Regions from separate parts of the Aeromonas rivipollensis genome, predicted to be linked through region 2. Evidence: riboswitches for the same ligand, from Rfam matches in the RefSeq annotation. Region 2 holds a riboswitch; the other holds the start of a gene.
The links. Region 2 has a riboswitch for lysine ahead of lysC (lysine-sensitive aspartokinase 3). Riboswitches for the same ligand answer to the same signal wherever they lie in the genome.
Positions count from the first base shown of each region.

Region 1: another riboswitch for lysine. It lies ahead of WIR04_RS09235 (Na+/H+ antiporter NhaC family protein); the one in region 2 lies ahead of lysC (lysine-sensitive aspartokinase 3).

Region 1 is NZ_CP149130.1:2,007,748-2,023,289, reverse strand. It holds gene WIR04_RS09285 (trans-sulfuration enzyme family protein) at 1-648, shown strand, start outside; gene folD (bifunctional methylenetetrahydrofolate dehydrogenase/methenyltetrahydrofolate cyclohydrolase FolD) at 766-1,623, opposite strand; tRNA gene WIR04_RS09275 (tRNA-Pro) at 1,827-1,903, shown strand; tRNA gene WIR04_RS09270 (tRNA-Arg) at 1,940-2,016, shown strand; tRNA gene WIR04_RS09265 (tRNA-His) at 2,066-2,141, shown strand; gene katG (catalase/peroxidase HPI) at 2,816-5,083, shown strand; tRNA gene WIR04_RS09255 (tRNA-Ser) at 5,431-5,518, opposite strand; gene WIR04_RS09250 (YbjN domain-containing protein) at 5,759-6,214, opposite strand; gene WIR04_RS09245 (flavohemoglobin expression-modulating QEGLA motif protein) at 6,374-7,711, shown strand; gene WIR04_RS09240 (thymidine kinase) at 7,766-8,347, opposite strand; gene WIR04_RS09235 (Na+/H+ antiporter NhaC family protein) at 8,435-10,015, opposite strand; lysine riboswitch at 10,101-10,272, opposite strand; gene WIR04_RS09230 (H-NS family nucleoid-associated regulatory protein) at 10,593-10,997, shown strand; gene WIR04_RS09225 (cob(I)yrinic acid a,c-diamide adenosyltransferase) at 11,071-11,634, opposite strand; gene WIR04_RS09220 (DUF3820 family protein) at 11,631-11,861, opposite strand; gene queE (7-carboxy-7-deazaguanine synthase QueE) at 11,863-12,534, opposite strand; gene queC (7-cyano-7-deazaguanine synthase QueC) at 12,596-13,285, opposite strand; gene WIR04_RS09205 (tRNA-uridine aminocarboxypropyltransferase) at 13,314-13,958, opposite strand; gene rrtA (rhombosortase) at 13,924-14,502, shown strand; gene pyrF (orotidine-5'-phosphate decarboxylase) at 14,608-15,306, opposite strand; gene lapB (lipopolysaccharide assembly protein LapB) at 15,458-15,542, opposite strand, start outside.
Region 2 is NZ_CP149130.1:2,800,524-2,816,065, reverse strand. It holds gene WIR04_RS12645 (LTA synthase family protein) at 198-2,459, opposite strand; gene WIR04_RS12640 (hypothetical protein) at 2,709-3,803, shown strand; gene lysC (lysine-sensitive aspartokinase 3) at 3,934-5,292, opposite strand; lysine riboswitch at 5,379-5,600, opposite strand; gene argA (amino-acid N-acetyltransferase) at 5,709-7,037, opposite strand; gene msrA (peptide-methionine (S)-S-oxide reductase MsrA) at 7,290-7,922, shown strand; gene WIR04_RS12620 (DUF3802 family protein) at 8,199-8,534, opposite strand; gene WIR04_RS12615 (GNAT family N-acetyltransferase) at 8,546-9,082, opposite strand; gene WIR04_RS12610 (MmcQ/YjbR family DNA-binding protein) at 9,088-9,459, opposite strand; gene WIR04_RS12605 (alpha/beta fold hydrolase) at 9,569-10,357, shown strand; gene WIR04_RS12600 (DUF4062 domain-containing protein) at 10,606-11,610, opposite strand; gene WIR04_RS12595 (lipocalin-like domain-containing protein) at 11,845-12,924, opposite strand; gene WIR04_RS12590 (FtsX-like permease family protein) at 12,921-15,359, opposite strand; gene WIR04_RS12585 (ABC transporter ATP-binding protein) at 15,381-15,542, opposite strand, start outside.

The DNA of each region.
Region 1 (15,542 bases), 790 kb from region 2:
ATCAGCGTCTGTGACAACACCTTCCTCACCCCCTATCTGCTGCGCCCGCTGGAGCTGGGCATCGATCTGGTGATGCACAGCGGCACCAAGTACCTGGGCGGCCACGGCGACATCATCGCCGGTGTGGTGGCAGGCTCCCACGCGCTGATGAAGTCGGTACGCACCGTGGCCCTCAAGCACATCGGCTCCCCCATCGGGCCACAGGAGGCCTACCTGCTGCAGCGCGGGGTCAAGACCCTGCCCCTGCGCATGGATGCCCACCTGCACAATGCCCAGAAGGTGGCAGACTTCCTCGCCGCCCACCCGGCGGTGAAGAAGGTGATCTACCCGGGACTCGCCAACCATCCGGGCCACGATGCCCTCGGCGCCTTCGCCAGCGGTTTTGGCGGCATGGTGAGCATCGAGCTGGAAGGGGGCTTCGCCCGCTGCGCCACCCTGCTCGACAACCTGCAGCTGTTCGTGCAGGCGGTGAGCCTCGGCGATCTCGAGAGCCTGGCCTGCCATCCGGCCAGCACCACCCACGCTGCCATGGACGAGGCGAGCCGCCTCGCCGCCGGGGTCAATGACGACCTCATCCGCTTCAGCATTGGGGTGGAGGATGCCGATGATCTCATCGCCGATCTGGCGGCGGCGCTGGCCCTGATCTGACAAGGCCGCCTCTGCCCAGTCGCCTCGGCAGAGCATCAAGTTCGAGCAGCAATAAAAAAGGGAAGGCCAGGCCTTCCCTTTCTCTCATCCCTTCCCTAGTGCGGGAGGGCGCCCTGCTCAGGCGTCGTGATAATCCTGGCAGGCGCTCAGGGTGTTCTCCATCAGGCTGGCCACCGTCATGGGCCCCACGCCACCCGGCACAGGGGTGATGAAGGCGGCGTGATTGCGCGCCGTTTCAAACTCCACGTCCCCCACCAGGGAGCCGTCGGCCAGGCGGTTGATCCCCACGTCGATCACCAGGGCCCCCGGCTTGACCCACTCCCCCGGAATGAAGTTCGGCTTGCCCACCGCCACCACCAACAGATCGGCGCGGCGCACCTGAGCCTCCAGATCCTGGGTGAAGCGATGGCAAGTGGTGGTGGTGCAACCCGCCAGCAGCAGCTCCAGCGTCATCGGGCGCCCGACGATGTTGGAGGCGCCGACCACCACCGCATGCAGACCGTGGGTCTTGACGCCGGTCGCCTCTATCAGGGTCATGATCCCCTTGGGGGTGCAGGGACGCAGCGCCGGGATGCGCTGGGCCAGACGGCCCACGTTGTAGGGGTGGAAACCATCCACGTCCTTGTCGGGACGGATGCGCTCCAGCACCTGTGTGGTGTCGCAATGAGCCGGTAGGGGCAGTTGCACCAGGATGCCGTCCACCTCCGCATCCTCATTGAGCCGGTCGATCAGGGCCAGCAGCTCTTCCTGGGTCGCATTGGCGCTGAGATCATAGGAGCGGGAGACAAACCCCACCTCTTCACAGGCACGACGCTTGCTGCCCACATAGACCTGGGACGCCGGATCCAGCCCCACCAGGATCACCGCCAGACCCGGTGCCCGCTTGCCCAATGCCAACCGCTGTTGGACTTGTTCGGCGACCTGATTGCGAATCGTTTGCGCAACCTGTTTTCCATCAATGATTTTGGCAGACATCGTTCTTCACTCACCATGTGTTCAACTGCCGCGCATTGTCGCATTTTTTTGGCGCGGGTGTTAGCGGCTCTCGCCTGGCGGGCAATAAGTAGGCATTTGAATTTACTGGCGGAAAAAGTCGTTGACGCTGACTTTGACGCTTGGGTATGATGCCCGCCCGTTGCCCAGTCGTACCACCCCCGGTATGCTGGACGATGAGATTTCGGTGATTAGCGCAGCCCGGTAGCGCATCTGGTTTGGGACCAGAGGGTCAAAGGTTCGAATCCTTTATCACCGACCAGGTTCATCGAGACGTCTTGTGACGGCTCGATACAGAGCGCCCTTAGCTCAGTCGGATAGAGCAACGGCCTTCTAAGCCGTGGGTCGCAGGTTCGAATCCTGCAGGGCGCGCCATTAATGTGACTCTTCCCTGGAAGAGGAGCATTGAAGGCAGATTTCAGTGGTGGCTGTAGCTCAGTTGGTAGAGTCCCGGATTGTGATTCCGGTTGTCGTGGGTTCGAGCCCCATCAGCCACCCCATTATTGCCTGTCCGTGCTGGATCAAGCCGACAGGGGCAAGCCTGACTTGCCATGAACAGGGCATCTGATGCCCTCATCAAAACCGGCCCTGGGCCGGTTTTTTTGTGCCTGCGCCCCAGACTCACCACTTGCCCCGAGCGCTCGACTTCCTCTTTTTTATTCTCTTTGTTCCCCCTGCCCTCTCACTCTTGTCACTTTGCTGGTCGATCAGCGTCACGCCAGCCCGCCAGGTGTTGCCACATCGCCTGGCCGGATCACAGAAATGACCGGAGTCATCAGGCCCCTCCGATGTATCCCTGCTCCCCATGATGCAGCGCAAGCTTCGATGCCGATGACAGTGATATGGATAAAAACCAGGCAAATGCCTTGCCTGCTTCCCTCATGAAGGGCGAACAACAGCTTGCGCCCAGGCAGCAGCATTAGGAGTTGCCACCGCTCCTGACGCGAGGGGAAGACGGGCAGAACGTAAATAAATTGTTAAACTAGATGGTCGTGATTCATCTTTTCGTAATCCGTTCACTTCACAATAACGCAATAAATTGAAAATAAAGGAGTTATTGATAAGTACCCGCTCAACCGCAGGCGGCCCCCCTGCCATGCCCCCACACAGCGCAGTGGAAATCTTCCCATACTAAGTTGTCAGGATTGCAGATGACCTCCAAGGAGAGACTGAGATGAGTGAAGAAAGCAAATGCCCCTTCAACCACGCCGCCGGTGGCGGCACGACGAACCGAGACTGGTGGCCGAATCAGCTAAACCTGAAAATTCTTAGCCAGCATTCGCCCAAGTCTGACCCGCTGGGGGCCGAATTCAATTATGCCGAAGCCTTTAAAAGCCTCGACTTCCAGGCACTCAAGCAAGACCTTACGGCCCTGATGACCGACTCCCAGGAGTGGTGGCCTGCCGATTTCGGCCACTATGGGCCCCTCTTTGTTCGCATGGCCTGGCACAGCGCCGGCACCTACCGTACCGCCGACGGTCGCGGCGGCGCTGGCACCGGGCAGCAACGCTTTGCGCCGCTCAACAGCTGGCCGGATAACGTCAGCCTCGACAAGGCGCGCCGACTGCTGTGGCCCATCAAGCAAAAATACGGCAACAAGATTTCCTGGGCCGACTTGATCGTCCTCACCGGCAACGTCGCACTGGAGTCCATGGGCTTCAAGACCTTTGGTTTTTCCGGGGGCCGCCCAGATGTCTGGGAGCCGGACGAGGATGTCTACTGGGGTTCGGAAAGCAAGTGGCTGGGGGGCGACAACCGTTACGGCAAAGATGGCAGCAAACCTGTGCAAGCACCGGGTGATGTACCGCTGGTAGCGGAGCCCGGGAGGAACGAGGACAGCCGTACCGAAGACGGTCGTCATCTGGAAAACCCGCTGGCCGCGGTGCAGATGGGCCTGATCTACGTGAACCCGGAAGGTCCGGAAGGCGAGCCTGATCCGGTGAAATCGGCCAAGGACATTCGCGAAACCTTCGGCCGCATGGCGATGAACGACGAAGAAACCGTGGCGCTGATCGCCGGCGGTCACGCCTTCGGAAAAACCCACGGCGCCGGACCTGCCGACAATGTCGGGGCAGAACCGGAAGCCGCAGGCCTGGAACAGCAGGGCCTGGGCTGGAAGAGTACCTTCGGCACCGGCAAGGGGCCCGACACCATCACCAGCGGCTTGGAAGTGACCTGGACCACCACCCCCACAAAGTGGAGCAACAACTACCTGGAAAACCTGTTTGGCTTCGAGTGGGAACTGACCAAGAGCCCGGCCGGTGCGCATCAATGGACGCCGAAAAACGGCGCCGGCGCCGGTATCATTCCGGATCCCTTCGACCCTGCGAAACGCCGTAATCCGACCATGCTCACCTCCGACCTGGCCCTGCGTTTCGACCCGATCTACGAGCCGATTGCCCGGCGCTTCCTGCAGAACCCCGATCAGCTGGCTGATGCCTTCGCCCGTGCCTGGTTCAAGCTGATCCATCGTGACATGGGGCCACTGTCGCGCTACCTCGGCCCGGAAATGCCGGCTGAAGAACTGCTCTGGCAAGACCCGATCCCCGAAGTTGACCATGCACTGGTCAATGACAGTGACGTGGCGGCCCTCAAAGGCAAGCTGGCGTCCTCCGGCCTGTCGGTCGGTCAGCTGGTGTCGACGGCGTGGGCGGCGGCTTCGACCTTCCGTGGCTCCGACAAGCGCGGCGGTGCCAACGGCGGACGCTTGCGTCTGGAACCGCAGAAATCCTGGCAGGCCAACCAACCGGATCAACTGGCGATTGTGCTGGAGAAACTCGAAAGCATTCGCAGCGAGTTCAACGGTACGCAAGCCGGTGGCAAGAAAATCTCCCTGGCTGACCTGATCGTGCTCGCCGGCGGCGTGGGCGTCGAACAAGCGGCGAAAAATGCCGGGCAGACCGTGACGGTGCCATTCACCCCTGGGCGCATGGACGCCAGCCAGGAACAGACCGATGTCGATTCGTTCGGCTTCCTTGAACCGATTGCCGATGGCTTCCGCAACTACCTCAAGCAGCAATACACAGTACCAGCGGAGAAATTGCTGATTGACAAGGCGCAACTACTGACACTCACCGCCCCGGAAATGACTGTACTGCTGGGCGGCTTGCGGGTGTTGAACACCAATGTCGGGCAGAGCAAGCATGGGGTGTTCACCTCCCGACCTGAAGCCTTGACCAACGACTTCTTCGTCAACCTGCTCGACATGGGCGTGGAGTGGAAGCCGATCTCGGACACGAACCAGGAGTTCGAGGGCCGTGATCGTAAAAGCGGTGCGGTGAAGTGGACCGGCACCCGGGTCGATTTGGTGTTCGGTTCCAACTCCCAGTTGCGGGCCCTGGCCGAGGTGTATGCCAGTACGGACGGGAAAGAGAAGTTCGTGAAGGACTTCGTGGCGGCCTGGACCAAGGTGATGAACCTGGATCGCTTCGATCTCGCCTGATCAGCATTCCCTGTATGCAACCGGCCACCACCGGACCTGCAGCAAGGAAATGGGTGAGAGATGAGCAAGCACCACAAGTCAAAAACCCGACCATGGGTCGGGTTTTTATTTGTGTCATCGATGCCTGTGGCGATCCAAGATGCAAAAAGCCCGACCATCAGGTCGGGCTTTCAATTTGGCGGTGGGTCGGGATTGACTCGCGCCATCCCTGGCGCTCGCCCTGCGGGCAGCCTGCGGCTGTCCAAGGGGGCTGTCCTGCCCCCTTGTCGAACCAGGGTTAGAACCGAGCCGCCCATCACCGGATAAAGAAAAAGGGCCTGTCTTGCGACAGGCCCTTTTACTTTATTTGGCGGTGAGGGAGGGATTCGAACCCTCGATACGTTGCCGTATACACACTTTCCAGGCGTGCTCCTTCAGCCACTCGGACACCTCACCAATTTGTTTCAGTCATCTGACTGTGGCTTGCGTAGCACGCGCTGCGTGCTTTCTTGCCGATTTCATCGGCTGGCAGCCACTTGGGCACATCACCAAATTTTTGTCTGTTGTTTAACGTGTTCAGCCAACACGACATTCGCGGAGCTATTGCGCCGGAACGGGGCGTAATTTAGGGGAAAGCCCCGCCGGCGTCAACGGCTTTTTGGCTGCCGCGAACCGTTCGCACATTAAACGCGCAACTCAGTGCACAGATTCCGGTGCGACCTGGATCTCCGGCAGATTGAGGAAGCCGAGGCGTTCACATTCGGAAACCACTTCATGGGTCGCCGCCGTGGTGCTCTCGACGAACAGCAGGAACTGCTCGACGGTGAGACCCGCCTTGGTGAAGACGGTATGGCCCACGACGAGGCGCGGCAGGTTGTCATCTATGATGTCGAGGAACACCTTGAGGGACGGGTATTGCATGTTGAGACGACCCAGCTCGGCCACCAGGGGCAGCAGCGATGAGGGGCGCACCTCCAGCTCGGATGAAAACAGCAACCCTTCCTCTTCCACGAAGATCCGGCTCTCCTGGATGCCCTCGACGGACTGCAGGGAGACCATGTGGATGCCGTGGCACTGATCGCACACATAGTGCTCGATCCGGGCCTGCTGCAGCCAACGCATTATCATTTCAGAGCTGGGGATATTCATCATTTTCACGAACACAATAAGGATCAAGGGGCGCAGTCTAAACCAATTTTCCGACAACCAAAAGCGCACAGGCCGGATCACTCCCGGTCTCGCTTCTTTTTGGCAAGCGCTATGCATATACTCAGCCATTCTCGTACCGCACTCGCCTCCACAGAAGGCCCGATGACCATCCAAGAAAAGTATCGCCTGCACCTGAAATCCCTCTCGGATGAACTGCTCGCCCTGCAAAAACCCATTCGCATCCTGGATGCCATCAAGTGGCCCCGCCACCTGCAGACCGAGTTTCTCGCCAAGGGCGGGCGAGCGCTGCCCGCCATCGATACCGACTTCTATCAGGCCCTCCCCCTCGATTTTGATCCCCGCAACAAATACCTGGAGCTCAAGGAGCTGAGGGACAGGATCCGCAGAAAGCTGGGGCCGCAGGATGATCTGGGCCGGATCCTGCAAGAGACGGTGGATCAGTACATGGTGGTGATCGAGATGCTGCGCCAGCGCGGGCAGCCGGACTTTCAGCGCTACAGCCAGTTGCTGTACGGCTCGGCGAGCGATCACCTGCGCGGGGATCGCAAGACCCTGAAAGAGCTGGGTGCCAGGCTGTGCGACATCTTCTCCCTGCCTGGCGCCCGCCATCTGGTGCGCCCCTACCCCAAGGAGTTCGAGGGGGAAGCTGCGGTGGCCAGGTTGCAGGGCAAGCTGTCGAACTACTTCAGCGACGGCACAGTGCAGGTCAAGCTGAGCGATGGCATCGTCTCCGATGCTGCCGCCGGGGGGGATTACATCAAGCTCAGCTCCCACGCCCGCTTCTCCGAGCTGGACTTGCAGGTATTGGAAGTGCACGAGGGCTGGGTGCACGTGGGCACCACCCTCAACGGCCGCCAGCAATCCTATGCCACCTGGCTGGGTGCCGGCTCGCCCCGCATCACCGCCTGCCAGGAGGGATTGGCGGTGCTCATCGAGACCCTCACCTTCAGCTCCTTCCCGGACAGGGCAAAGCGCATCTCGGATAGGGTGATGGCCATCGACATGGCGGAGCGCGGCGCCGACTTCATCGAGGTGTTCCGCCACTTCGTCGAGAAGGGCGCCAGCGAGCACGATGCCTACAAGATCACCCAGCGGGTGTTTCGCGGCGGCATGGTCGAGGGAGGCGCCTGCTTCACCAAGGATCTCTCCTACGTGAGAGGCTATGTGGAGACGGTCAACTTCATCCGCAGCGCCGTGCTGGAGGGGGTGCCGGAGATCCTGCCCATGCTGTTCGTCGGCAAGGTGACCCTGGACGACATCCCTGTGCTCTATCAGCACTATCTGGAGGGGCTGATCGATGCCCCCCGCTACCTGCCCCCCATGTTTCGCGATCTCACCGGTCTCTATGTCTGGTTCGGCTTCGCCTCCGGCATGTCCCTGGTGGACATAGGCCGGGTACAGCAGCATTTTCGCCAGCTGTTCCACCGCCTGCCGGTGGCCGACCCCATCATAGCGCCGGTGGACATAGAGATAGACTGAACCCTTCGTCGACAAAAAAGGGCGCCCCTGAGGCGCCCTTCTTCATGCTGTGGCTTACTTGTAAGCCCGTCCTTCCAGATAGTGCTTGCGGCAGAGCGACACATAGCGGTCGTTGCCCCCTATCTCCACCTGCTCGCCGTCGCGCATCACCTGCCCCGCCTCGTTGACCCGGGAGTTCATGTGCGCCTTGTTGCCGCACCAGCAGATGCTTTTGAGCTCCTCGAACTTGTCCGCCAGGCAGAGCAGGTGGTAGGAGCCGGGGAACAACTCGCCGCGAAAGTCGGTCTTGAGGCCGTAGGCGATCACCGGAATGTCCTGCTCATCGACGATGCGGGCGAGCTGATACACCTGCTCGCGGGTCAAAAACTGGGCCTCGTCGACGATGAACACATCGATATGACGCTCGGCGTGGCGCGCCTTGACCATCTCGAACAGATCGCAGCTGTCGCTGAAGACCTCCACCTTCAGCTCCAGCCCGACCCTGGCGCTGATGATCCCCGGACCGAAGCGATCGTCGATGGCGGGGGTCATGGCCAGCGGATACATGCCACGCTCAAGATAGTTGAAGTGGGCCTGGATGAGCTGGGTCGACTTGCCCGAGTTCATGGTGGCGAATTTGTAGTGCAGTGAAGCCATGATGGGGTTCCGAAACGGGATTGATGGGGGGCATGCTAACCAAAGCCCCTGCCAAAACCAAGGGGCCCGTGGGCCCCTTGTTCTCTATTATGCGACGGCCAGGGCGCGCTGCACCCGAGCCTTGCGCAGATGGTAACCGGAGAAGATCAGGAACCAGAGCGCGCTGACCGTGAAGCCCGCCAGCACCGAGTGCATCATCCCCATCACCAGGTAACCGAGGGCGGCACCGAAGGCGATGGCCAGCGCATAAGGCAGCTGGGTCATCACGTGATCGATGTGATGGCAGCCGGCGCCGGTGGCCGACAGTATGCTGGTGCTGGAGATGGGCGAGCTGTGATCACCGAACACCGAGCCCGCCAGCACGGCGGCCAGCATCGGCAGCATCAGGCTGATGTCGCTGGCAGCCGCCATGTCACCGGCCAGCGGCAGCATGATGCCGAAGGTGCCCCAGCTGGTGCCAGTGGCAAAGGCCATGGCGCAGGAGAGGATGAAGACCACAGCCGGCAGCACTTCGATCGGCAGGTTGCCATTGGCCAGGGAGGCCAGGTACTTGCCGGTCTCCACGTCGCGCACCACGGCGCCTATGGTCCAGGCGAACAGCAGTATGTTGATGGCGGGCAGCATGGCCATGATCCCCTGGGGGGCCGCCTTCATCCAGTTCTTGGCACCCAGCTTGAGGCGCATGGCCAGACCGATGGAGACCACCAGGCTGCACAGGGCGCCATAGACCAGGGAGGAGCCGACGTTGGTGTTCTCGAACGAGCCGAGCACGCTGAACGGCAGGCCTTTGCCGGCCAGCACGGCGGCGCCGGAATCAATCATGAAGTAGACGGTCGCCAGGGTCAGGGTCAGGATCGGCAGCACCATGTCGATCATGCCGCCATTGCTCTCCTCCGGAGACTCCATGTCCAGGCCGATGGGACGGCCCTTGGACTCATCCCACAGCTTGCCTTCCAGCGCCCACTGTTCGTGTTGACGCATGGAGCCGATGTCGAGCTGGAAGGCGATCACCACCAGCACCATGATCAGGGTGAAGACCGCATAGAGGTTCATCGGGATCATCTCGACGAAGGCGGAGATGGGGCTCTGATCGGTCAGGCCGTGGGCCGCCATTATGCCGCCCACCAGGGCGATGATGTACGCGCCCCAGGAGGAGATGGGCATCAGCACGCAGACCGGCGCCGCGGTGGAGTCCAGCAGATAGGCCAGCTTGGCGCGGGAGATCTGGAAGCGATCGGTGACCGGACGGCAGATGGCCCCCACCGACAGGCTGTGGAAGAAGTCATCGATGAAGAAGGCGAAGACCATCATGCCGGTGAGGGCCTTGGCCCCCTTGCGGGTCTTGGCGCGGCGCGCCGCCCACTCGGCGAAGGCCCGGGTCGCCCCGGAGACGCTCATCAGGCTGATGAGGCCCCCCAGCAGCAACATGAACAGGATCATGTTGACGTTGTCCCGGTTGAGCGCACCGTCGACCCAGAAGATCTTGAGCACGGTGTTCAGCATGTAATGCAGGGAATCGAGGGGTGAGAACTGGTTGAGCAGCAGACTGCCGGCCACAATACCAACCCCCAGCGACACCAGGACGCGGCGGGTGATGATCGCAAGGGCGACGGCCAACAAGGGGGGAACGACGGACCAACCGGAGTCGGCGTAATGAACGATGTCCATGATCTCTTTGCACCTAAAGACAACAGGTGGAGATCTACCGAGAGGATCAAAGAAACAAAACCCAGGGCGGGCATACTCCTCAGCCCCTTCAGGTAGCGCTCCATAGTGGATGACTATGGCAGTCCTGCACCTGTTCGATGCAGAACCAGCAACCCGGTATGATGGCCTGGTCACTTCGGCGCCGACTCCTTTCATCGAGCATCGCAGGCATCACCCTCCGCTCGGTTACTCATAGGCAGCGCGCCTCTACTTAAAGGTATTCGCGGCACATTTTATCGAGCCACCGGGTGATAGCAAGTTTTTTGATTAAATTTCAAGGCTTGTGTGGCGAAAAGCGGAAAAATGGTAGTCAAATGGTTCATAAAATACGATATGGTCGATATTTTCATCTACTCGGCACTCATTCGGAAATGAGCCCGCTGCAAAGAGAATAAACCGGGCGTCGTGAATAATTGCCGGACTTTATTTATCTGCCTAATTAATTATTTTGGCAGACTTGACTTGATGCCAAATCCCCCTATAAATTATCGAAAAACCAGCCCTTCCCATTAATATTTCTGCTCGCGTGGTAGCCAATATGAACGAATTTTTGAAAATTCTGCTGAATATCCGTAGTCTGCGCGCAGCCTGCCGCGATTTGTCCCTGGAGCAACTGGAAGAGGGACTGCAGAAATTGTCCGAGGTGGTCGCCGAGCGCCAGCAGGATGAATCTGCCGAACGCCAGGCCCGCGAAGAACATCAGAAGAAAATTGCCGAATACGCCGAAATGTTGAAAGCCGCAGGGATAGATCCTGCTGAATTGGTGGGCACAGTTGCCACCGAAAGCACCAAGGCCAGCAAAGGCAAACGCGCTCCCCGCCCCGCCAAATATCGTTATCTGGACAATGGCGTGGAAAAAACCTGGACCGGCCAGGGCCGCATGCCCTCCGCCATTGCCAAGGCCGTGGCCGAAGGCAAATCAGTGGAAGACTTTGCCATCTGATCTGAAGCACAGTCCCACCCAATAAAAAAACCTCGCCATGCGAGGTTTTTTTATTGGGTCAGTGCCGGGCGTTTCAGCGCCTGTCTACCGCCTTGACCCAGAGCACTTCCGGGGTGCCGGCAGAGATCAGCAAGTATCTGGCCACCGTGAAAAACCAGTCACTTAGCCGATTCAGATAGGGCAGGATAGCCGGATTCACCTGCTCTTCCCGGCTCAAGCCAAGGAGCAACCGCTCGCAGCGACGTGTCAGGGTGCGCACCACATGGGCCTGCGCCGCCGCCCGTGATCCGCTCGGCAGGATGAAATTGCGCAATACCGGCAACTGGGCGCTGTAGGCATCAATCTGTTGCTCCAGCCGCGCCGTCCAGGCCTCATTGACCTGCCACAGGGAGGCATTTTGCGCCTCGCTGGAAAACGCCAGCTCCCCGCCCAAATCAAACAGCTCTTGCTGCAGCAATATGAGTTCAGCCAATAATCCCGGCTCATTCTCGGGTATTTCGGCCATCAGCAGACCTATCTGGGAATTGAGTTCGTCAATGGCGCCATAGGTCTCGACCCGCCTGTCATCTTTTGCAAGGGAGGAGCCATCAGCCAGCCGCGTGAGGCCCTTGTCCCCTTGCCGGGTATATATTCTCATTCTGACATCCTGTTAATAATGGGAATAATCATGGACTCCAGTCCATTGAGTTTTATCTCGTACGCCAGAGCCAGGGTTTGGCCCAGTGCGCCAGCCGGAAAGCCGCTGCGCGCCATCCATACCAGATAGGGCTCGGGAATATCTATGATGCGTCGCCCCTGATATTTACCGTAGGGCATCTTGCCCGCCAGGGTGAGCAATACCCGCTCATCGGAGAGTCTGTCCATATCAATCGATATTCAGATATTTATGGGTCTGGATGGAGAGCCGCCAATTACGGGCGATGCAGGTCGCCATGGCCAGCTCGGTGGCCCTGGGCTTCTGACTGATGGGCTGCAATGCTATCACCACGTCGGGGCGCAGGCTGGCCGTTGCCAGCAGGGCGTCGAGCTCCTCGATATGGCGCTCGGTGGCCACCGGATGCTTGATCTCGTTGGCCCTCTCCAGAGCCGACATCAGCACAGGCAGCCCCCCCTTCATGCCGATCTTGGGGGAGACGGTGACCCAGGTCTGCGCGTGGGTCAGGATCTCGCTGGTACCACTGGTTTCGATCTGTACCTGATATCCCGCCGCCAGCAGGGCCGACGAAAGTTCGTGCAGATCGTAGAGACAGGGCTCGCCACCGGTCAACACCACATGGCGCGCCCGGTAACCCAGGGTCTCGAAGCTCTCAAGGATCTCGCCCGTGCTCATCTTGCTCCAGCCATCGGACTCGTTGGATCGGTCGAGCACCTCGCGGCTGCCCACCTCACGGGCAGGATCCACCACCCAGGTATGGCGGGTATCGCACCAGGGGCAGCCCACCGGGCAGCCTTGCAGGCGAACGAAGATGGCGGGCACGCCGGTGAAGACGCCCTCCCCCTGGATGGTCTGGAAGATCTCGTTGATTGGGTAGTGCATCTCGGTCACGGCTTGCTGCAAAAGGCGCGGATTATACCCCAAACCTGGGGAAGACGCAGGATCACAATCCGGTTTTCTCGCGCAAGCTGGCCATGATGGCCGCCTTGTCGCCCAAATAACGCTGCAGGCCGCGGCTGCGCAGCTCGCAGGCGGGGCAAGTGCCACAGCCATCCCCCTGGATACCGTTGTAGCAGGTCAGGGTCTGCTGGCGCACCGTCTCGAGGTGACCATAGTGATCCGCCAGCGCCCAGGTTTCCGCCTTGTCGAGCCACATCAGGGGAGTCTCGAAACGAATGGCGCGATCCAGCCCCAGCGACACCGCCTGATTGAGGGCCTTGACGAAGTCGTCGCGGCAATCGGGATAACCGGAGAAGTCGGTCTCGCACACCCCGGTGATCAGGGTGTCGGCGCCGACCTGATAGGCATAGATGGCCGCCAGGGTCAGAAACAGTATGTTGCGGCCCGGCACGAAGGTGTTGGGCAGGCCGTTCTCCTGCAGCTCACCGCTGACCGGGATGTCGTCCCGGGTCAGGGCCGAGACGGCCAGCTCACCCAGCATGGTCACATCCATCACCTTGTGGGCAGCCACCCCGAGCTGCCCGACCAGACGGCGAGCAGTCTCGATCTCTTCCCTATGACGCTGGCCATAGTCGAAGGTGATGGCGTGCACTTCATCATAGAGGGCCAGGGCCTGCACCAGACAGGTGGTACTGTCCTGACCACCACTGAATACCACGACGGCTTTTTTCACGTTCATCACTCCTGTTTGCAATTCAGATTCAAGCGCGGCGACCTTGGGCAAAGTCATGCCACTGCCGGTTCAACTGGGTAAAGAGGTTCATCAGCGGGGCGAAGCGCTCGGGCTCCCCTTCCCACTGGGATAACAGATGGTAGCCCGCCTCCAGGGTCGAGAGCGCCTCGGGAAACGGTTTCTTGCGAATGGAATATTGCCCCGCCATGGCACCGAGCGTGATCCTCGGCAATCCCAGCAGGGCCGGGTTGCTGTGCAACATGCGATAGGCCTTGCGCCAGGTGCCATCGAGCAGGATAAAGTGCACCTCTTTGGCTTGCTCACGGCCCTCGCGCACCTGCGCCAGGGTCAGGGCCTCATCATCGGGCCACAGCAGATAGCACTGCACCTTGGGGTCGGCGAGCAGGTCATTGAGCCAGTCGGCATCGGCGAAGCTCTCCCCCACGTGAATGCGGGCATGGCTGAGGGAGGCGGCCAGCAGGGTGGCCGTGCCCTTGGGGTGAGCGACCTCGCCGGGATGCTGCAGGATATGGAGCGGTGCGAAGTGGGGCACCTGCTGGATATATTCACACAGGCAGGCTTTGAGGGCTCGGGTACAGCGTGTACAGTATCGGCTCTCTCTGTCGTTGGGTTGTTTCATGTTGTCAGAAAAATCGGGTCTGCTCTGGGTCATCACGCTTTCGCTCGTCACTGCCTTGCTCTTCTTCACCGTACCTAACCAGCTGCTCTCCTTCGATCGCGGCCTGATCGCCCAGGGCGAAGGGTGGCGCATCATAACAGGCAATCTGGCCCACACCAACGGATGGCACCTGCTGCTCAACCTGAGCGGGCTTGCGGTGCTCTACAGCCTGTTTCGCGAATACCTGACGGGCTGGCGCCTGCCCGTGCTGCTCCTGCTGCTGGGGACGGCCGTCGGGCTCGGGATCTGGTGGTGGTGCCCGCAGACCCAATGGTACATGGGGCTCTCCGGCCTGCTGCACGGCTTGTTCGTGTGGGGGGCCATGCAGGATATCCGCTATCGTCGCTACTCGGGCTGGCTCATGCTGCTTGGCATCGTCATCAAGCTCGGGCTGGATTTTTACAGTGCGGGAGAGAGCCCTGTCTCTGCCCTCATTGGCGCCAGGGTGCACATAGAGTCGCACCTCATCGGCTCGGCCGCCGGCCTGCTGCTCGGCCTCTTCCCCATCGGCCTGGGTGTGCAGACCGTCAAGTCCTGATCCCCTGCGGATAAACGCGGCCACCCGCTCGCAACAGTTCTCACCCACCAAAATGCAACAGGCCGGATCTGCAATCCGGCCTGTTGTCATCAAGGGGTCGGCCCCTTATCGGCAGAGCTCGGCGTTGATCGCTCCCAGCACGGCAGCTGGATCCGCCGCCTGGGTGATAGGGCGCCCTATCACCAGATAGTCGGCCCCCGCCTCCACCGCCGCCAACGGCGTCATGACCCGGCGTTGATCCCCGGCAGCCGATCCGCTCGGGCGAATGCCCGGGGTCACCAGCTTGAAGTCAGTGCCGAGCAAGGCCTTCAGCTCACTGGCTTCCTCGGCGGAGCAGACCACACCGTCCAGCCCTGCCGCCTTGGCGAGGGTGGCCAGCCGGATCACCTGCTCGGCCGGGCTCAGATCCAGACCCAGGGGCACCATGTCGGACTGCTCCATGCTGGTCAGCACTGTCACCCCGATAAGCCAAGGCGCCTTGTCACCATAGGGCAGCAGCGCCTCCCTGGCGGCACGCATCATGCGTTCTCCCCCGCTGGCGTGGACGTTCACCATCCAGACCCCGAGCTCGGCACTCGCCGCCACGGCCTTGGCGACGGTGTTCGGGATATCGTGAAACTTCAGATCCAGGAAGACGTCAAACCCCTTGGCCACCAGCTGGCGGACGAACTGGGGGCCAAACAGGGTAAACATCTCCTTGCCCACCTTGAGGCGGCACTCGGCCGGGGAGATCTGTTCAATGAAGGCGAAGGCATCGGCTTCGTGCTGATAATCCAGCGCGACCAGTACTTTGGGGTCTTGCATGTCACTTCCTATGGGTTGTTATGCCACATCCAGACTCGACACGGCCGACGAGCCGGTCGCAGTCTGGCATCTTGATCACTTGGGTTCGCGCCTGGTTCGGCTTGCCGTCTCCACTCGAGACGCGCGGGGACGGACGTTTGGTCACTAAGGGCTATTCACCATCCAGGCCACGGATAGGCTTGATGGAGCCCCACTGCCGGCAGGAGGGACACTGCCAGAACAGCGAATGGGTGGCA
Region 2 (15,542 bases):
CGTTTTATGCCAAGAGGCCGCAGTTGCGGCCTCTTTCACTTTCTCAGGTCAAGGATCAGGGCAGGGCATCGGCCCGGAAGGTGTTGCAAGGATCTGCGGCCCCCGTCTCTTCAATGTTTATTGATCTCAGGGTAGGGCATCGGCCCTGAAGGTGTTGCAAGGATCTGCGGCCCCCGTCTCTTCAATGTTCATTGATCTCAGGGCAGGGCATCGGCCCGGAAGCTGGCGCGGATCTGCGGCACCAGGGGTGAGGGGTCGAAGCCCTTCTCCTCCCCCAGCACCGGATGGAGCACGGGCTTGTCCTCTATGGGGGTGAGATCCCCTGCCAGCAGCGCTCGGGTGGCCTGTCCCATCTGGTAGAGCTGGCGCACCGGGGCGAACTGGCGCTCGAGCGTGATGGCGCCGTCGTTGCGGGTGAAGGCCATCATTGGGATCTGGTAGGGGGCATCCCGGGGCGGCTTGGCGCCGTGGATGTTCTTGCCCGCCGACATCAGGAAGGGCTGGTGATCCCCGAAGGCCACCACCAGGTAGCGCTTGCCGGAGCGGTCCAGGGTCTTGAGCAACCGCTCCAGGGAAGCCATGGCGTCCACCACCCCTGTGTAGTAGGTGTTGAGCAACTGCCTGTCCGCCGGGCTCTGATCCGGGCAGGCCCGATCGATCTGCTGGGCCCGATAGCGATCCCCGTCGAAGGGGCCGTGCCCCTGCATGGTGACCGCATAGGCAAACAGCGGCTTGTCATCCTGCTCGCTGCGTCTGATCAGGTGATCGATGAGGGCATCGTCCGAGATGTAGAGCCCCTTGTGCTCTAGGGTGGTGAAGCGGGTGTCGAACCAGCGCTCCTGGTAGCCGAGGGCCGGGATCGCCTTGGCGCGGCCCCAGAACTTCTCCACATAGGGGTGGGCGAACAGGGTCTGGTAGCCGTTCTGCCTGGCGCTTCTGGCAAGGCCGGGCACCTGATCCGAGAGGTAGTAGTAGGGCACCACCCCCTGCTTGAGCAGGCCCACCGGCAGGCCGGTATTCATCTCGAACTCCGCCAGCACCGTCATGCCCCCTGTGGTGGGGGAGTGGATGGTCTTGTGCCACTGGGCCACGCCGGCGGGCAGGCTCAGGGTGGGGGCGGGGGCGCAGATCTTGCCCTGCCAGTCGAGCCAGAGCGACTCATATTGCAGCACTATCACCAGATCGAAACGGGGCGGCTGGCCCGGGGCCGGCTGGCTGAGCTCGGGGGTGCGCTCGTTGATCTGCAGGGGGTAGCGGAAGATGTTGCCGCTTTGCAGCATCTCGTCCACCAGGTTGAAGAGGTAGAGGCCGGGACCGGCGCGGATGATGTCCCTGTGGTAGTTGACCGCCCTGTCCACGTAGCGGATGTTGGCCCCCAGTAGCTTGTTGCCGGTCTGGGTGGCGAATACGCACAGGGCGAAGAAGGCGGCGGTAGCGGCGGCCGTGCGCAGTATCCAGCGAGACAGGGCGAAGCGCCAGCACAGGAACAAGAGCCCCAGCACGGCCAGCACCGGCAGCACGGGGTGCTGATCGAGCAGTATGTGCAGCAGGGCCATCAGGTTGCCGAGATCGTCCCCCCCGAGCGGCACCCCGTAGATGGCTATCTTCATGAAGTTCGCCAGCAGCCCTATCCCCGAAAGCGCCGTAAAGACCAGCCCCATATAGAGGTTGAAGCCCGCCAGGGCGCAGAGGCTCCAGCCCAGCACCATGCTGCCCCAGGCGAGGTAGTAGTGCTCGGGCCTGAAACCCGACCAGAGCAGAAATTCCCCCAGCTTGAACACCACGAAGCCGTGCAGCAGCACGAAGGTGAGGTTGCCGAGCAGCAGGCTGCCCAGCACCCGGGAGCGGTAGCTGCGGCGCAGCCGCGGCAGCAGGGCCCTGAGTACGGCGGCGCTCACCAGCAGTACCAGCAGCAGGCTGGTCATCAGGTAGACAAGATTGAAGCCGCGCTCCGGCAGGGTCTGCAGGATCTGGCTGTATTCGGCGCTCTCGGGTCTGTCCGCCAGCAGCAGGCCGATCCGCAGCTGATAGCGGCTGTCCAGGGCGTCGTCGGGGGCGCGCAGGGCGCTGTTGAGATCCAGGGTGCAGCGGCTCTGGCGACACTTCTGGCGCTTCTCCACCGCCTGGCTCAGCTGATCGATGCGAATGCCCTTGTCGTTGAGCAGCTCCACCCGCACCTTGTCCCCCGCCTGCAGCGGCTTGAGCAGTTGCCACTGGCTGCGCACCACCAGATAGAGGCCGCGACTGTCGCTCTTGTAGAGCAGGCTGTGGCGGCTGAGGGTGGCGATGGGCTGATCGGCGGGCCCCAGGATCAGCGGCTGTGCCTTCCCGAGCCAGCCGACGGGATTGAGCAGCGGCAGGGCCAGAGTCAGCAACAGCAGGGCGATCAGCAGACCGAACAACCACCCGGCCAGAGACTGGGAGGAAGAGGGGGGGCGATCACAGACGGGGGCATTCATAGGGGCTCATCCTTGGAGCGGGCAGGGCAGCAACGCTGCATCTATTTTGACCCGATGGTGAGGGGCTTGTTCCTTGATGTCAATTTAATGACGACGGGATGAATATTGGGTGACGGCCTGTGCGTGCAAATTGTGATCCCGATCCGGCAGGGGCACTCATTCTGTGATGAAAGCGTCATCATGGGCCTTTGCCGCTGGTCTGGGAGGGGGGCGCTGTTTAGTCTCTCAGTAACGGTTGGAGGTACATGTATGAATCCCAAGGTTGCGGCACGTCAGGCAAGATTGCTCCAGATGCTGGAGAACGGGGACGAGATCCGGATCGGGCGTGAGCGAGACTGTCCCCTGCCCCTGGCCCAGCTGACAAGGCTGACCGAGGATCACCCGGACGTCGTCAAGGTCTATGGTCAGGGGCTCACCGCCGAGGTGTTTCACCTCAAGGTGGAGGGGCACCACTGGTGCCTGAAGCGCTGCCGGCCAGACTCCCTGGTGGCCAATGTCGACGGCAAGACCGCCTTTCTCACCGAGCTGGAGCGGCGCCGGGAGATAGAGAGCCTGCGGGAATTGCACCCCACCATACTCTCCAACGTGGTCTGCACCAGCTTCGGCTCCGCCCGCGCCGGGGTGCTGGTCTCCCCCTGGCTGAGGGGAGAGCCGGTACGCAGGCTCAATGAGCGCAACCTGGCGCAGATGCTGGCGGTGGAGGCCGAGCTGGCCCGCTGGGGCTGGTTTGACTGGGATCCGAGCCCGGGCAACCTGCTCGACGACGGCCAGCAGATCTCGGTGTTCGACTTTGGCTACATGTGGCCCTTCGATCCCCTGCACGAGTTCAACTCCAACGGCCTCACCGATCCGGCATTTCATGTGCCTGAGCGGCTGGAGACCCGCACCCTGTCGGGGCTCTGGCTGGAGGAGGCCGACCCCCTGCCGCTGTTTCGCCACTGGCGCGAGCTCTGCCTCGCCTGGGCGAAGGGGGAGTTGCAATATCTGTCACGGGAGGGGGCCAGCGCCCCCGTGCTGGCCCGGATGCAGGGGCTGGTGGGGGAGTGGAGTGCGGCGCTGGCAAGCGAGCAGGCGCTCGCCGCCAACTGGTGGCGCGACATGTATCGCAGCCACCGGCTCGACATTGCGGACGATCTCAGCGGCAAGAGCTGCGGCCCCATGACCCTGCGCCGCCTCGACTGGCTGGAGCAGGCGGTGCGGGAGCACTTCCCGGCGCTGGCCGATAACCTGGGATTTGATGAGGCCGGGCTCGGTCAGGCGGCGCTGTTGCAACGGCTGGGGGGGCTGCGCGAGCAGATCCGGGCCAATCTGCTGCCGACCCGGACCAGCCAGCCTGCGCGCTGACATGGGGATGACAGAGTGACAAGAGGGGCGCATGGGCGCCCCTCTTCGTTGTTATCGGCTCTGGCGCCATGGCCTTCCCCCGATACCAGACCCTTCTGCCCCAGGGGGAGAAGGGTCTGCCCAGGTTTGGTCAGGCTAAGTCGAGCAGCTCCTGGTGGAGGCGGTTGACGATGTTGCCCGCCTCGCTCTCTTTCACCAGGAAGCAGAGGTTGTGGGCGCTGGCGCCGTAGCAGATCATCCGGATGTTGTGCTCGCGAATGGCGTCGAACACCCGGCTGCCCACCCCGGCGGCCTCGCTCATGCGGTTGCCGATGAGGGCCACCAGCGCGAAGTCGGTCTCCACCTCCACCTTGCACAGCTGGCCGAGCTCCGCCAGCACCTTGTCGCCCAGGATGGGTTCGCCGTTGCTCTGGCTGCCGGTGTGATCCAGGGTCAGGGAGACGCTCACCTCGGAGGTGGTGATGAGATCCACCGAGATGCGGTGACGGGCCAGGATGCCGAACACCTCCGCCAAAAAGCCGTAGGCGTGGAACATGTTGAGGCTGTGCAGGGTGACCAGCACCTGCTGGCGGCGCAGGGCCACGGCGCGAAACAGCGGGCTGGTCTCGGTGCTGGCGCGGATCCAGGTGCCACCGGCGGCGGGATCCCTGGCGGAGCCGACGAACACCGGAATGTCCTGGCGCAGGGCGGGTTGCAGGGTGGCCGGGTGCAGCACCTTGGCGCCGAAGGTGGCCATCTCGGCCGCCTCCACGAAGCTGATCTCGGGGATGGGGCGGGCCCGGGTGACCAGGCGCGGATCCGTGGTGTAGATGCCGGGCACGTCGGTCCAGATCTCTATGCTGCCTGCGTCCAGCGCCTCGGCGAGCAGGGCCGCGCTGTAGTCGGAGCCGCCCCGGCCGAGGGTAGTGGTGCGGCCATCGGCATCGGCGCCGATGAAGCCCTGGGTGATGATGAGACTGTCACCGAGCAGTGGGCCCAGCGTGGCTTGGCAGAGGGTGCGGGTGGCGGCGAGATCCACGGTCGCCTTGCCAAAGCGGCTGTCGGTGCGCAGCAGCTGGCGCGCGTCCTGCCACTGGGCCTTGATGCCCCGCTGGTGCAACAGCTCGGTGAAGAGGCGGGTGGACATCAGCTCGCCGCAGGCGATGAGACGGTCTGCCAGCTCGGCGTCCGTGTGCTGGCAGGCCTGGCGGGCCATGGTGCGGATCTCGCCGAGCTGGGCGTGAATGAGCGCGCTCACTTCCCCCGGGTTGCCGAGCGCCGTCAGTATGGCCTGCTGGATCCCGGTCAGTTTGTCGAGCTGGGCATCCTGCCCGGCTTCGTCCAGTTCACCCTGGGCCAGGCTCACCAGCAGGTTGGTGACACCGGCGCTGGCGCTCAGAACCACCACCCGGGTCGCCGGATTGGCCAGCACCACGTCGGCGCAATGGTTCATGGCCGCGGCATCGGCGACACTGGTTCCGCCAAACTTGGCGACGTTGATCGGGTTCATTGCATACTCCTGTCTCAAGGTGAAAATCCGGTTTCATCGGGCAAAAGAGAGGAGGAGGCAGAAAATGGCAGGAATAGCGAAGGATCCCGGCCAGAAGCACTCCATCCGCGGTGCCCATCCCACAAGGATCCTGCTGGATGCCTGTGGGATGCACACGACCGATGACAACCCGGGGGATTCAGCCCCCGCAGCCGACGTTGAGGTATCCAGTTGCCTCACTCGTCTCGGCGCTGCTCCCCCTGACCCAAGTTCACCGGACTCTGGTGTCCTCCCTTGGGCTGCCTGGGCAGCGCTCCTCTTCTGGTGCCACCTCGGAAGGTGGCGTGCATGTAGAAATACCCTGCACTGGATTGCACTGTCAATCGAGTTTGTAAAAAAGTACACAATTGGCAACAACCAGGCACAAGATCAATCAGTTACGAAATCGTCTTGGACAAAACCTTGGAGCGACGCTGCCAGTTGTAGAGGCGCTGGCGCGCCACCGGCAGATCTTCCACTTCCAGGGGATCGAAGCCCCGCTCCCGGAACCAGTGGATGGAGCGGGTAGTGAGCACGAACAGGCGGCGGATGCCGAGCCGCTTGGCCCGCTCGGCCACCTTGGCGATCAGCTGATCCCCCCGGTTGGAGTTGCGGTACTCGGGGTGGATGGCGACGCAGGCCATCTCGGCCATGGCTTCTTCCATGAAGCAGTAGAGCGCCGCGCAGCCGATGATGAGGCCGTCGCGCTCTATGATGGTGAACTTGTCTATCTCCATCTCCAGCTGCTCGCGGGAGCGGCGCACCAGTATGCCTTCCTCCTCCAGCGGCCGGATGAGGTCCAGGATGCCGCCGATGTCCTCTATGGTGGCGGCCCGCGCCCGCTCGGCGCTTTCGCGCACTATCTGGGTGCCGAGCCCCTCGCGGCTGAACAGCTCCTGCAGCATGGCGCCGTCATCCTGATAGCTCACCAGGTGGGAGCGCGGCACGCCGCCGCGGCAGGAGGCGATGGCCGCGCGCAGGTAGCGGGCGGTGCCGGACATCTCCTCGCCCGCCTGCTCCAGCTCCACCAGCAGCTCTTCGGCCTGCTCGGGGAAAAGCTCGGAGATGGCCACGCCCTGCCTGTTCATCACCCCCTGGGTGCTGCTGAAGCAGATGAGCTTGTCGGCCTTGAGATCCACTGCGACCCGGCGCGCCACCTCTTCCGAGCTCAGGTTGAAGCTCTCGCCGGTGACCGAGCAGCCGATGGGGGAGATGAGCACCAGGCCATGCTGATCCAGCTGGCGGGTGATCCCCTCCACGTCGATGCGCCGCACCCGGCCGCTGTGGCAGTAATCGATGCCATCTTCCACCCCGAGCGGCTGGGCGGTGACGAAGTTGCCGCTCACCACGCTGATGCGCGCCCCCTGCATGGGGGTGTTAGCCAGCCCCATGGAGAGCTGGGCGGTGATGTCGTATTGCAGGCCGCCGCACACCTGCTTGATGATGGCGAAGCTCTGATCGTCGGTGACCCGAATTCGTCTGTGGTACTGGGCCTCGATGCCGGCACGGGCCAGCGCCTCGTCGTTTTGCGGACGCGAGCCGAACACCAGCACCAGGCGAATACCGAGCGTCTGCAGCAGGGCGATGTCGCTCACTATGTTGGCAAAGTTGGGGTGACAGATGGCTTCCCCGCCCATCATCAGCACGAAGGTGGCACCCCGGTGCACGTTGACATAGGGGGTGGATTGCCGAAAGGCATGGACCAGGCTGGGTTCGCGTTCACGCACGTGTTTCGTTCCATAAAAAAGCAGCAATTTGCTCAATATATGAAAATAAATTCACAAATCAAGACTAAATATTGGTTTTGCTGTTTTGTGCCGTCATTTTGACCAGCCGCAGACGCCCTGTGCCTGGGCGAGCCGGGCGCCGGTCAGCCCGCTGAAGAGGCCGCCTTGGTTGATCCGGGCTCATAACCTGTTATCTTCGGGGTTCCTTTTCGTCAGCCGCCTCGCGCGGGATTTTATTCAAGGACAGGGCATATGGAGCAGATTATTTCACCGGCAGAGGCCCTGCCGGGACGACGGGAAGCGCTGGCGATCGGCCAGCAGCATGCCGTCAACGGCCACCCGACCCAGGGCCCCTGGCCCGAGGGGATGGAGCTGGCCTGGTTTGGCATGGGCTGTTTCTGGGGCGTGGAGCGCCTGTTCTGGCAGCAGCCCGGGGTCTATTCCACCGCCGCCGGCTATCAGGGGGGCCTGACGCCGAACCCCACCTACAAGGAGGTGTGCAGCGGCCTGACCGGTCATGCGGAGACGGTGCAGGTGGTGTTTGACCCCAAGGTCATCAGCTATGGCGATCTGCTCAAGCTGTTCTGGGAGCAGCACGATCCGGCCCAGGGCATGCGCCAGGGCGGCGACATCGGCACCCAGTACCGCTCGGTGATCTTCTACGGGGATGAAACCCAGGAGGCCATCGCCCAGCAGAGCCTGGCGGCCTATCAGCAGGCGATGATGGCGAGCGGCGATGCCCGCGCCATCACCACCCGGATCCTGCCGCTGGCGCCCTTCTACTACGCCGAGGATTACCATCAGCAATATCTGGAGAAAAACCCGGAAGGCTATTGCGGACTGGGGGGCATTGGCGTCTGCCTGCCGCCCAGCCTGAACCGCTGAGGCGCAGCCTGGATAAAACAGGGGCCATTAGGCCCCTGTTTCGTTTTTTTGAAAGAAATATTAAAAAAAGCGCCCTGGCCGGGAACTTAACCGAACCTCGGCAGACTAACTGGGTAGCTACCATGGACGGCAGCCAAGACCAGACACATTTCTTGCCTCGATATTCATTCAACTGACAAGCGCGATGAATCGGAAGTGATAGCAAGCAGGGCTGCCCTTTGAGGCGGCCCTTTTCATTGCGGATCTTTGCGGGCCATGCGGCCGCGGGGGAGGGGACTAGCCGATGGTGCTGTCGAACAGGTTCTTGATGAGATCGATGAACTCATCGAGGAAGGCGTGCTGGGCCGGGGTCGGCGCCCGCAGCCAGACGGCGGAGAGCACCTCCTCCAGATCGGCCACCACGGCGTCGGCCTCCTGCATGATCATGAAACGCACCTTGGGGTCGAGCTGGGGGTTCTGCTCGCAGATGGCCATGAGGTTGTCTGCCACCCGGTTGCTCACCAGATCCTCAATGGTCTGGGTGCCCGTGCCCTGCTGCTGGCTCTCGAACAGGCCCAGACTCTCTACCAGATACTCGATAAGCGCAATATAACCGTCGCTCTCTACCACCATGATGGCTGCCTTCATTCATTGCTTTGGGGAAATGGTGGGTATTTTAGTGGCTGGCCCTGGCTTGGCAAGCGGCAGTAGAGGCGATGGCGGACAAAACTGACCCCGCCGCGCTCCACGGTTTCCAATCCGGCCTGCTCGAAACCATGGCGCAGAAAGAGCGCGAGGCTGAAGGTGCTGGCCTCTGTGGTCAGGCTGTGCAGGCCCAGCTGGCTGGCCGCCTGCAAGGCCTGCTCCAGCAGCTGGCCGCCGAGCCCCTGGCGCTGATGATCCGCGCTCACATAGAGCAGGCTGAGGTGGCCGTCATCGCTTAAGGTGACAAAGCCAAGGGGGATTCCCTCCTGCTCCATGACCCAGCCGTGGTGCTCGCGCAACTGGCTGGCGAGGCCGGGATGGCGGGCGCCCATCGCCCATTGCTCCACCTGCTCCGGGCTGTAGTGCTCCGGGCCCAGGCGGCGCACCGACTGCTCGAACAGGGCGAGCAGGGCGGGGATATGCTGCTCCCTCAGGGGGATGATCCGGGCGGGCGCGGTGTTTTGTGTCTGCGGCATGGCTGTTATCCTGCCTTTGCTGCTAAGGTCGGCGCCTGCGGCCGCTTGGCTTTGGGCAGCCCCGCCACCACGCGCTGGTAGGAGTGTTCAATCCAGCCCTGCCAGAGCTCGGCGTCCAGATTCTCGCTCAGGGTCACCGTATTCCAGTGCTGCTTGTTCATGTGCCAGCCGGGTTTGACTTCGGGGTGGATCTCTCGCAGCAACAGGGCGAGCTCGGGCTCGCATTTGAGGTTGATGGTCAGCGGCTCGGCCTGCCAGTCCACCAGGGCGAACATCTTGCCGGCGATGCGATAGACCAGGATCTCCGGGCCAAAGGGGGTATCCTCGGTGGCGCCGGGCTGGCTTAGCAGAAATTCACGTAACGATGCAAGGCTCATACAGGACTCCATGCTGGTCCGATGATGGGTGGCAGCATATTCAGCGGGGCGCCCCTTCTGTTAATATGCCCGCCGAGTATATCCCCCAACCCCCTCGGGAGCCCATAAGATGTTGTACCACAAGACCTTTGAGCTTGGCCCCGATCGGGATTGGGTGGTGTTCGTGCACGGTGCCGGCGGCAGCTCCTCCATCTGGTTCAAGCAACTGCGCGCCTACCGGGAGCACTTCAACGTGCTGCTGCTGGATCTTCGCGGCCATGGCCAATCCAATCAGTTGCAACAGGTGGTGAAGGGCCACTACAGCTTTCGGGCCGTGACCGAGGACATACTGCGGCTGCTCGATCACCTGCGCATTTCCCGCGCCCATTTTGTCGGCATCTCCCTTGGCACCATCCTCATTCGCCACCTGGCCGAGCTCTGCCCCGAGCGGGTCAAGAGCATGGTGCTCGGCGGCGCCATACTGCGCCTCGACATACGCTCCCGGGTGCTGGTGCAGCTTGGTCGGGTCGGCCAGCACATACTGCCCTACATGTGGCTCTACCGCTTGTTCGCCTTCATCATCATGCCGCGCCAGCACCATCAGGAGTCCCGCAACCTCTTCGTGCGCGAGGCCCGCAAACTCTGCCAGAAGGAGTTCAAACGCTGGTTCCGCCTCGCCACCGAGGTGAACCCCCTGATGCGCTACTTCAAGGAGCGTGCCCTGCCGATCCCGACCCTCTACCTGATGGGGGAGGAGGACCATATGTTTATCGCCCCGGTGCGCGAGCAGGTGGCCCGCGATCCCTACAGCCAGCTCGCCATCATCGAAAACTGCGGCCATGTCTGCAACGTGGAGCAGCCGGAGCATTTCAATCGGCAGTCGCTGGCGTTTTTGTCTAGCCAGACGGTTGCGATATAAGCCATTCAATAGATATGGTTTGGCGTAGGTTGGGTTGATCTGAGCGAAACCCAACACGGGAATATTATTTCCATCCCATTGATCGTCGGTTTGGAGTATTTAAAGTAGGTTCGATTAGCGCAGCGTAATCGAACGTACGGGAAGGAAATATCTCTTTGGTCGCGTGATTCACTCTTATCCAAGGCTAGATTTATATATGGATGCAGCCCCTTGGTGTTAATTTCAAGAGACGTCTCGCGAAAATCAGATTACGCTTCGCTAATCGAACCTACGGCCCTATCTTTATCCTCATAATCAGCAAGATGAATAACTCTCTCCATTTGTGCCAAAAATGCATTCCCTGAGGGGGAAACATAACTTCTTCTATAACGAACGCTGGGCACTTTCTCATTAATAACCAAACCATGAACTTGGAGTTTGGGGCAGACGTTGTGATAGAAAAATGACTCTGCTGCCGACACACTTGCCGCATTCGTCACTCCATTTATAAGTGTGTCTTTATTGTTGTAAAATATACGTAATAGGTTGCTTATTTTTTCCTTCCCATCGCTTAGACTTCCAGGAATCTTAATTTCTATCTTTTTTAGGATATTTTCCAACTCAACGAAGTTGTCTGGTTTTACATCTTTTTTTGTGATGGTTGGTGCTCGACGTTCATGTTGAGCAATTGTTTCTATGAGGTTCTTGTTTTCTTCCGATAGTTTTCTTATTTCTTCAAATAATGGTCGTGTGTCGATAATTTCATCGGCCGAAACCCAACCTTTGAGTTCCCTGTTGGATGCGAAGTCCGCTAAACTTTCGTGTACACAAAGTTTTATATCTTTATAATCATCAAAAAAAGAAGAAATGTTGCCAAGAACCTTTTCTCTGAACAAAGCTAGCTCTTTAGGATTCTCCTTTTCACCGAAACTGGAACCTTTTGCACGGATCTTCGTTTCTAAGGCTTGTTCGGTTATGACGACTGCAAAAGCTGGCTTTCCCTGCTCTTGTGCATAGTCGTATTCGAGTTCGGTATAGCTAATACCAGATGTTCTCTCAATAGACCCATAGCGTCCTCCTAGAATAAGCATGTAGACATCAGATTCGTCAATCCACTCCTTAATTGTTACCATTTGGGAGCGATCACCTGCCGTAAATAACTCCATTCCTGCAGGAATGTGACCAGCCTTTAAGATCGAGCTAACAGCAGCCTGCCGCTCTTCCTGCAAGTCATGGTATGTGCTGGATATGAATACTTGTAGTTTTCTTTTCAAGAGATACTCCTTTTAATTATAAAAACGTAGCTCGGTAGGTTCGATTAGCGAAGCGTAATCGGACTTTCGCGAATTCGTCTTGGTCTTGTAAGCCGATGGTTAAAATCATATGTAGCAAGGCAGCAAAGGGTTCAGATGAAGATGGTATCAAGCACTAGTCAGTCTGTTGAGTAAAAATTCACTCAGTACATGGAATCTGAATGATTTTTTGAAGCCGATCAGATTCCAAGGTGCTCAATACCCCGTCATCTCTAGATAGCCCAGTCCTTGGGCATCCCCCTCCACAGTCACAGCCCCTTCCCAGTAATCGAAGCGCCCCGTCATGGCCTGATTGGGCTGGCGCGCCTTGATAACGAGATTCAAATCAGCGGCCTTAAGTTGCCACTCGATAGGGTAGGGCTGGCCCTTGGGGCCGCGCCAGGTTTTACCGGGGGTGAGGACAATGGATTCGGGGGCGAGCACCCGGCTGCTGCCATCCCGCTCGATCAGTATGCCGTAGCGGTTCTCCGGCTTGTTTTCTGGATTGGCGCGGCCCGCTTTGGTGCGCAGGCGAAACAGCATCAGCTCCCGGCCATCAATGAGTTGCAGGGAGAACCAGTCCCAGCCAGCCTGCCAGTCCGCCAGCACCGAGCTGCTCCACTCGTGATCAAACCACCCCTGGCCCGTGACATTGCGGGTCTCCCCATCGAGCGTCAAAGTGCCGCTCAGTGTCAGGCGCGGGTAGGAGTAGTAGAAGGAGGCGTTGCCCGGGCTCTTCTCGCTGTAACCCGCTTTGCCTTGCAGCACCACCGGCTTGGCGGCGCTCACCCTGAGGTTCAGCTCACCCATCTTGCTCTGCACCTTCAAGGTGGCGGGAAAGAGCGATTTTCCTTCAGAGGCAAGTCGCCACTCTTTGAGCCAATATTCGCCGCCACTGGCGCCGGCGAGCCCGGGCCCCTGGCGGCTGGTGCGCTCATCCTGGTGGTGGCTACCACGGGCGAGATCCGTGATGGCGAACTGGGCCAGCCAGAGCTGGGGGCTGAGCCAGGGGTTGTCCGATGTTATCTGCTGCTCGATACCTTGGCGAAACAGGGTCCACTGGATGCCGTAGTCGCGTCCCTGCTCGTCTTTCAGGTTGCCGGTGAGATACCACCACTCGGATCTGTAGTCGGGGTGGGCGCCGTGATCGGCGGGCAGGCGGATGGGCTGGCCGGGCAGGGCCTTCTTGAACTGATCGCTGCCGCCCCCGAGCAGGGTGCCCAGATCGCTGGCACCGACCGCAGCGCCATGGAGGATGCAGGCGATCATCAGCGGCCACTTCCAACTCAATTTCATACCACTCTCCTTGCGGCATACCAGGAGGCGAGCGCCCCGCACAGGGGGGCGAGCAAGAGCGCCGTGACGGCGTGCAGCGGGGCGGCCTCGAAGGCGAGGCGCCAGCCAAAGGCGCGGGGGTTGACCACCTCAATCAGCACCCAGGCGAGGCCATAGCCCACCGGCAGGGCCAGCAGCGCCGTGAGCAGCCCCAATCCCGCCCCCTGCCACACCAGCAGGCGGCGGCAGTGGCGAGGGCCAATCCCCAGGCTCTGCAGGGTCTGCAACTCGCCACGGCGGGCCAACCCCAGCACCATAAAGGCGGAGCCGATGCCGACGAAGGCGATACCGAGGATCAGCAATTTCAGCAGCTCGGTCACCACGAAGGTCTGATCGAACACCTTAAGCGCCGCGGCGTGGATGGCGGGGGCGGGCAGCAGATTCACCCGCTCGCCAAAACGGGCGCGCAGCCGATCGCTTAGGCCCTCGGGGTCAGTGCTGAAGAGGGCGAGGGATTGCACCGCGCCCCCTTCGAAGGCGTGCAGTATCTGCCCCTTGTCGCTGCCGTAATCCTGATAGACGCCGGTGACGGTGAGGGCCCTTGGCCCCCCTTCGCTCGTTACTTCGAGGGTCTGACCCACTCTGACCCCGAGGCGCACCGTGAGCGGCTCGCTCGCCAGCACCTCGTCGGGCGCGGCGGGCCAGCGCCCGGCGAGCAGCGGATAGGCGGCCTTGAGCTCGGGGATAAAGTCCATCTGCGCCCACTCTATGGGCTGCCCCTGCCAGCGGGCGGGATGCACGGCGCGGCGGGAGGCGGCACGCACGTCCGGCTCGGCGAGTATGGCTGTCAGGATCTGCTCGCTCAGCTGGCCTCTGCTGCCTGCCACTCCCTTGGGGGCGCTGACATAGAGGTCGGCGGCGAGCCGCTGGCCGAGCCAGATCTCCACGCTCGAGCGAAAGCTCGACACCATGACCCCGATGCCGATGGCCGCGGCGATGGCAAGTTGCAGCGCCATCACGGCGATGGCGGTGCGATCCAGATGGTATTGGGTCTCGGCCACCCCGAGCCGGACGCTGAGGGGGCCGTGCCCGCGCAGCCGCCCCAGCAGAGCGCGCAGGGCATCGGGCAGGGCGAGGGCCATGGCGAGCAGCCAGCCCCCGGCCACGAAGAGGGCGCCCCCCAGGCCGGTCTGCGGCAACAAGAGGCAGAGGGCGCAGAGCAGCAGTATGGCGATGGCCAGCCCCCGACGTTGCCAGGGGTGAGTCGGCGGGCGGCTGCTCCCCTCCCGCAGTTCAAGAGGGGATTGGCGCAGCAACTGCCACCAGCCGGGGAGGTTGGCGGCAAGCGTCCCCAACAGGCCTATCAGCAACGCCTTGATGAGGCTGGTCGGGGAGAGGCGCAGCAGATCGATGGGGTTGGGACCATAAAGGTCTGCCAGCGCCTGGGTGAGCTGCCCCATGAGGGCCAACGCCAAGAGGCTGCCCAGCAGCAGCCCGAGCAGGGTGCCTATGGTGGCGAGAATGAGCAGCTCCAGGGCCAGATAGCGGAGTACCCGGCTTGGCGGCATCCCCAGGATGATGAGCTGGGCGAGCTGGGGGCGACGCACGCTCTGCACGAAGCGCTGGGCGTTGAACACCAGAAACAATCCCACCGCCATGGCGAGCAGGGAGAGGGCGCTGAGGTTGAGGGCCAGGGCATCCCCGAGCTGGCTGGCATCGAGGGCCGGGCTGATGGGCTCGAGCCAGAGCGGCTGATGGGCGAACTCGGCTCCCTGCGCAGCCTGCAAGGCTCTTTGCAAGGTATTGGCCTCTTCGTCGCTTAACTTGAAGACGATGCGATCCAGCCTTCCTGCCTTGCCAAGCAGGGGTTGGGCCAGGCCTATGTCGGTGACCAGCAGCCGCTCCATGGGGACGGCGCCCGGCTCGAAGGTGCCCGCCAGGGTGAGGGTGAGGGTGAGCGTGCGGGCGCGCTCTGCGTCCGTGCCCAGCATAAAGCTCCGCGACTGCCCCGGGGACCAGCCGAGGCGTTTGGCCTCGGGGGCCGAGAGCCAGACGCTGTCGGCGCGACTCAGGGTGAAGTCGGGTTCGCGCCCCTGCTGCTCGCCAAAGAGTCGGCGCAGGGGGCCTGGGTTGAAGAGATCCATCCCCAGGAGCTGGAAGCTGCGCCCCTGCGGGTCCTTGAGCCAGGCGTGCAACTGGGGCATGGCGTCAAGAGCGGGCTGGCTTCGCACCAGCCGAACGTAGAGCCCCTCATCCAGGCCACCGCTCGGGGCCAGTCGGTAGTTCGCTTCCCCCGCGAGCTGGCTGCGGGCGGCGACGAAATTGGTGCGGGCACTGTGGTTCAAAAGCTCGATGGCCACCACCAGGGTGACCCCCAGCATGAGCCCGGCCAGGCTCATCAGGAGCAGCCAGGGGTGGGCGCGATAGAGGCGCAGCAGCGCCTTCAGCGGCAGCATGATGCATACCAGCGGCGGCCGTCACCCATGGGGTCCGGCCTCGAGCAACTGCCCCCCTTCCAGGCGCAGCACCCTGTCTGCCAGGGCGCCATAGCCGGGGTTGTGGCTCACCAGCAAGAGGCCTGCGCCCGTGTCCCGCACCGCCGCCATCATCAGCCCCATCACCTGCTCGGCGTTGTGTTC